Regions from separate parts of the Paenibacillus sp. FSL H8-0548 genome, predicted to be linked through region 2. Evidence: predicted binding sites of a transcription regulator. Region 2 holds the regulator's gene; the other holds the start of a gene.

Region 1 (3,138 bases), 3.0 Mb from region 2:
TTCATGAAACGCCCGTCCTCTACATACATTTGTCCGAGCCCCTTGAACGCTTCCAGCGAATAGCTGCCTAATTTATTCAAATAGTTGTACCACTCTTGTATCGCTGCCTGTGATTGCTCCGACTCTGGTGGATCGTTGCGAAGCGCTGCCAGCTTGAAGTAGATCGCATTCATACCGCTTGCCAAATCTGCTTGCTCTTTTTCAGTCATTTTACCTATTTGAGCCTTGGAATTATCTACGCTCTCATCTCCATAGCGCTCGCGAGCCTCTTGCTCATAGGGATTGCTACCAAAGCTAAAGCCTTCAAATTTCTGTTCATTGGTCATTACAATTTCTCCTCTCATGTGTAGAATCGTCCGATCAATCGTTCGGATCATTTGCTCCAGCTGGCGCTGCTTGCTATGCAGCATTCTGCGTTGAAGCTGAAGCGCCTCCTCTTTGTTAAAGGCAGGGCTGCTGAGTATTTCTTTTATTTTCTTCAAAGGAAAGTCCAGCTCACGAAAGAACAAAATTTGCTGAAGACGCTCCAGCTCCTGATCGGAATAAAGACGATAGCCGGCCTCCGTTATTTCACCTGGCTTAAGGAGACCAATCTCATCATAATGATGCAGCGTGCGCACGCTGATCCCGACCAAATCTGCAACTTCCTTTACTTTCATGGATGCTCACCTCCCTTATTCATCACTATAGGGTATCACGTTGCGTGAGAGTCAATTAGCATTAGAAAATTTCTTCCTCATTCACAGGATAATAGCGGTATTTGTCCACATCGACCCGTCCATCCTTGCTAACCTCTACACCTTCCCCTTGTAAAATAACGGTTTGCATATAACGACTCTCTTCATCTGGAATGGCAATCTCACCCTTTGCATTAACTACCCGGTGCCAGGGTAGATTATGAATACCGCTTAAGGAATGTAAAATCCGCACGACCTGTCTAGCCGCTCTTCTGCTACCAGCCTGCTCCGCAATTTGTCCGTATGTCATGATGGAGCCCTCAGGAATGGATTTTATGACTTCAATAACTCTTAGCGTAAAAGGCTGCATAGGTTTTATTCCCTCTCTGCTCAGATTCTTTTGTATTTAATTATAAGTCCGATGACCATAATATGTGGTAATTATGACAATTTAATGTCATGAAAACGCTGAAATCCGACAAAATTCGTGGGGCTGAGCGTCATTTGGCGAAAAAAGAAATATTTTTTGTAAAAGTTATAAATTTCTTTTTAACTTTTCATGAAAACGATGTAGAATAGACACAAAGGGTTTGAATCCGATTACGTCATACTCGCTACCTCATCTTTCTCCTTATCCGGGGATTAAGGCTGTTAACTGCGCATAGACATTTTTTGAAAAACTATGTGAAAAGTGTAACAATCTTTCGAGAGTACAGCCTTACCTTAGCGGCTGACACAATTGAGACCACAACTTACTTTCAAATTTGCGTAAAGGAGGACATTCTATTATGTCACAACCATCTGCTGGACAAGAGGTCGCAGCTAGCCTCGTGGAAGAAAAGCAAACACTAGATGTACTTGATCAGTTAATGAAGCCGGAGGTTCAAGAGTCGTTGACTGTGCTCGTGGACAGCCTTCCTAAATTAGCTGAAATGGTTACTTTGATGACCAAAGCTTATGATTTCGCACAAGGCATCGCTACAGACAAAGTATTGATCAACGATTTCGCTCAAGGTATTGGTGAATTCGTCAAACCGGTTCAAGAAAAAGCAAAAGGTATTGCTGCAGCAGCTATTGAAGCTGGTGAACGCTCACAAGAGGCTGCTAATTCGTCTGTTGGCCTGTTCGCTATGTTGAAAATGCTGAAAGATCCGGAAGTTCAAAAAACGCTACGCTTTGCGCAAGCTTTCTTGAGCGTATTGTCTGAACGTAAAAACGAAAACGTTTAAAACACCTAATACTTATAGAACGAACGGAGGATAAACATGTCTAAGCAAATTTTGATCCTTGGTGGCGGTTATGGCGGTCTTCTTACTGCTCTAACAGCACGTAAGCATTTGACAGCAGCAGAAGCAAGCATTACAATCGTTAACCGTTATCCTACGCACCAAATTATTACCGAGCTGCACAGACTTGCAGGGGATTCCATCGCTGAGCAAGCGGTAGCTCTTCCACTTAACAAGCTGTTAGGCGATAAACACGTTAATATCATCGTGGATTCGGTTAAAGAAATTAAACCAAATGAAAAACAAGTGGTTCTAGAAAGCGGTCAGGTTCAAAAATACGACATGCTTGTCGTTGCCCTAGGCAGCGAAACGAACTACTTCGGTATCCCAGGACTGGAAGAGAACAGCCTTGTTCTTAAATCCGTTGCTGATGCTAACCGCATCCGCAAGCATGTTGAGGATCGCCTTGACGCTTACAAAAAATCAGGCAGCAAAGCGGATGCAACGATCGTTGTTGGCGGCGGCGGCTTGACTGGCGTCGAGCTTGTTGGCGAATTCGCTGACAGACTTCCTGAGGTTTGCCGCAGCAAAGGAATCGACTTCAATGACATTTCGCTATATTGCGTAGAAGCTGGCCCTGCCGTTCTGCCAATCTTCCCGAAAGTATTGATCGATCGCGCGGTAACCAGCCTTGAGAAACGCGGCGTAACGTTCGTAACGGGCGTAGCGATTACAGAAGCAACTAAAAACACGGTATCACTTAAAGATGGACGTACGATTGAATCCAGCACAATCATCTGGACTGGCGGCGTAAAAGGCAACCCTGTTGTCGGCAGCAGCGGCCTTGCAGAGGATCGTGGCCGTTCAACGGTTACACCTACACTTCAATCGACTTCCCACGCTGATGTATTCCTAGCTGGCGACTGTGCGGTTGTATTCCCAGAGGGCGGCGAACGTCCTTACCCGCCAACGGCCCAGCTTGCTTGGCAAATGGGCGAAACGGTAGGCTACAACCTAGCGGTTCAAATTAAAGGTGGCGCTATGGATAAATTTGTACCGGTCTTCTCAGGTACACTTGGAAGCCTTGGACGCAAAGACGGCGTAGGCACGATCGGCGGAAACTCGACACAATTGAAAGGCTTGCCTGCATCCCTTATGAAGGAAGCAAGCAACATTCGTTACCTGTCGCATATCCACGGCCTATTCGCGCTTGCACACTAATATACAAAAAACAA
Region 2 (3,138 bases):
TAGAGACGACACTGGCGACTGATCCTCAGACAACCATACGTAAATCTCTTCATCCTGCTGATTGCTGCCTTGAACAATCCAGCTTTCTTTATTCCAAATATGACGATAAACCTTTTCGACACTGGCAAGGTCAGCAAATTGAGTGGCCTGCTGCTTTGCCTCCTTAGCCTCTAGCCATTGTGGCTGTTGAATATCTCTAAAGTATACAAAGACACCAGTGAAGATTAGTATTAGACTCGCAACGACAGCAAACAGCCAGCGCTGCATTGTCATAAACGACCGGCGTTTTCTAGCTGTAGCGCGCATTAGTTCTGCAGCAAGCGCTCGAAGCTCGCTTGAGCCTCATAGCGGATTTTCTCCTCGTCAAGTAACGTGCACTCGCCATTTTTCAATACCTGCTGTCCATTCACCCACACATGCTTAACATCTCTGCCCGAGCCTGAATAAACCAAATGGGAGATCATATCCGTCTTAGGATAAAAATGCGGCTGCTCGATATCAATAGCTATAAAGTCAGCCTTCATGCCTGCCTTCAAGCTTCCGAGATTGTCCTGCTGCCAAACCGATTTTGCCCCATAAACGGTACCCATTTTTAACGCTTCTAGAGCGGGAATAGTTGTAGGGTCTCCGGAAACACCTTTATGCAGCAGCGCAGCAAAACGAATTTCTTCAAATAAATCCAAATTATTGTTGCTGGCAACGCTGTCTGTACCAAGGGAAACGGTAACTCCAGCACGAAGTAAATCAGGTACACGCGCTACACCGCTTGCAAGCTTAAGGTTGCTTACAGGATTATGAGATACGGCAACATTTTTAGCGGCAAGAATCTCAATTTCTTCATCATTTAAATGAACAGCGTGAGCAACCAAGCTGGGACGAGAGAAGAATCCTAGGCGATCCAAATGCTCAACCGGACGAACACCGTAATCACGAACATTTTGCTCGACTTCAAATAATGTTTCAGACATATGAGTATGCAGCGGTAAATTGTAATCATGTGCCGCTTGAACGAAACGTTCGATGTACTCTGGCGGACATGTATACGGAGCATGAGGCGAAATCATCGTTGTAATCCGGCCATCAGCCTTCCCGTTCCAATCGCGTGCGAATGCAATTGCCTCTGAAAGCTTGGCATCTTGAATTTCCTTAGAACATAGACCGATTACACCTCTAGTTAGAACGCCGCGAATTCCGCTTTGCTCAACCATCTGTGCAACCTGGTCCATCCGATCATACATATCAACAAAAGCCGTAGTCCCTGAACGCAGCATTTCAACAATCGCAAGAGCGCTTCCTGCACGAGTGTCTTGATCAACATATTTCCCTTCCATCGGCCACATCTTCTGCTCCAGCCATACTTGAAGGTTTAGATCATCCGAATAGCCACGCAGCAAACTCATCGCCGCATGTCCATGTGTATTAATAAGACCAGGCATAAAAGCAAGCTTGCTTCCGTCAATCTTCAGAACCCCTTCTGAAAGTTCTGTCGGCGCATCCGTTCCTATGTATGTGATACGGTCATTCGTCACAACCATATGTCCCTTAAATGAAGGCTTTGCGTCATCCATCGTTACAAAAAATCCATTTTCAATCCAAATCTGACTCATTGTTCAGCTCTCCCTCTCTCACTAAATAATATGCCAAGCTAAGTAATTCCTTCGTAAAATCGGCATTTTGTATTCTGATTTCGTCCGGTACGCGCAAAATAGCAGGTGCAAAATTAAGTATCCCTTCCACACCTGCATTTACGAACTGATTCGCAACACTTTGCGCCTCATGAGCGGGCACAGTAATAATGCCTATGCGAATTTTCTGCTCAGAAACCGTTTGGATTAACGCACTCATGGGTTGAACCGTCAAATTATTAATACTCGATCCGATCTTGTCTGGATGATCGTCGAATACAGCCGTAATTTGCATATTATCTTTCGAATATTTATTATAATTGCACAAAGCGTGACCAAGGTTGCCGGCCCCTACCAAAGCAACCTTGATTGTCCGATCAACCTTTAATATTTGACGAATCTTCTCGATCAGATATACGACATCATATCCTACGCCCTTACGGCCAAACTCGCCAAAATAGGCAAGGTCCTTCCTAATTTGAGCGGGATTCAAATCAAGCTTAACGCCTAGATCCTGTGAAGAAATGGTTTGAATTTCACGACTATGCATTTCGTTTAATACTTGAAGATAAATCGGCAGCCTTCTCACAACAGCCTCCGATATTTTCGTCTGCTTCATCGTTTATCCTCCTCTACACTGGACGCTTCCTTTATGCTTAGCGGTTCAGCATGATTTCCGTCCGAAAGCCATTCCCGCATTCGCAGCACCATTTGATCACTATGCATCGTTTCGATTTTGGGACCAGGCAAAGAATACAGGAAGTGCTTTCCATAAAAAGTATCAATAATTCTAGTATCATAAATAATAACGATGCCTTTATCCTGCGTTGTCCGCACTAATCTCCCAAAGCCTTGCTTAAAGCGAATGACAGCTTGTGGGATGGACAGCTTCATGAAAGGATTTTGCTTTTGCCGCTGAAGCATCTCTGCCTTCGCCTCTACTAATGGATGATTCGGCGGTTGGAATGGCAGCCTGACAATAGCTAAACAAATTAGCGCTTCTCCTGGAATATCTACGCCCTCCCAGAAGCTGCTCGTGCCAAGCAGTACCGATTCCGGCGTTTGTCTAAAACGTCTTGTAAGCTTTGTCCGATTTCCGCTGTCGATACCTTGACCCAAAACTTGAATGCCTGCCATGCTCAGCTTCTCTTTAAGCGGTTCGTAAACCTGCTTGAGCATACGATAGGAAGTGAACAGCACAAGCATTCTGCCTTTCGTTTCCTTAGCGGAGTCTGCAAGAGAATTTACGAGCATTTCCATATACTTGTCATCTACAGCCGCTCCCTTTAAGATAGGGAAGTTTCTTGGAATGACGACAAGCGCTTGTTCTCTATAATTAAAGGGAGATGGCAGCTGCACTGTTTTTAATCTCCCCAGCTCTTCATACCCTACTAATCCAAGCTGCTCTGCTGCATATTGAAATGATTTTTGAACGGTTAGCGTTGCAGACGTTAGAACGATGCTTTCCTTGACGTCGAAAAAGTACTTTTGTAGCTGAGCACTAACGTCTACA

What was found. Region 2 encodes Rex, which represses fermentation and respiration genes when NADH is low (regulators of the CRP and FNR family bind a similar motif). Its sites were predicted from a motif close to TTGTGAAATATTTCACAA; they were not measured.
Region 1: the regulator Rex is predicted to act here: its motif matches at 1,360-1,377, upstream of MHI37_RS30160 (DUF1641 domain-containing protein).

The regions. Positions count from the first base shown of each region.
Region 1 covers NZ_CP152049.1:7,138,980-7,142,117, forward strand. The annotation lists gene MHI37_RS30150 (MerR family transcriptional regulator) at 1-659, opposite strand, end outside; gene MHI37_RS30155 (MGMT family protein) at 721-1,047, opposite strand; gene MHI37_RS30160 (DUF1641 domain-containing protein) at 1,466-1,906, shown strand; gene MHI37_RS30165 (NAD(P)/FAD-dependent oxidoreductase) at 1,943-3,124, shown strand.
Region 2 covers NZ_CP152049.1:4,094,440-4,097,577, forward strand. The annotation lists gene MHI37_RS17470 (DUF5590 domain-containing protein) at 1-273, opposite strand, end outside; gene MHI37_RS17475 (amidohydrolase) at 306-1,607, opposite strand; gene MHI37_RS17480 (redox-sensing transcriptional repressor Rex) at 1,588-2,244, opposite strand; gene dinG (ATP-dependent DNA helicase DinG) at 2,241-3,138, opposite strand, start outside.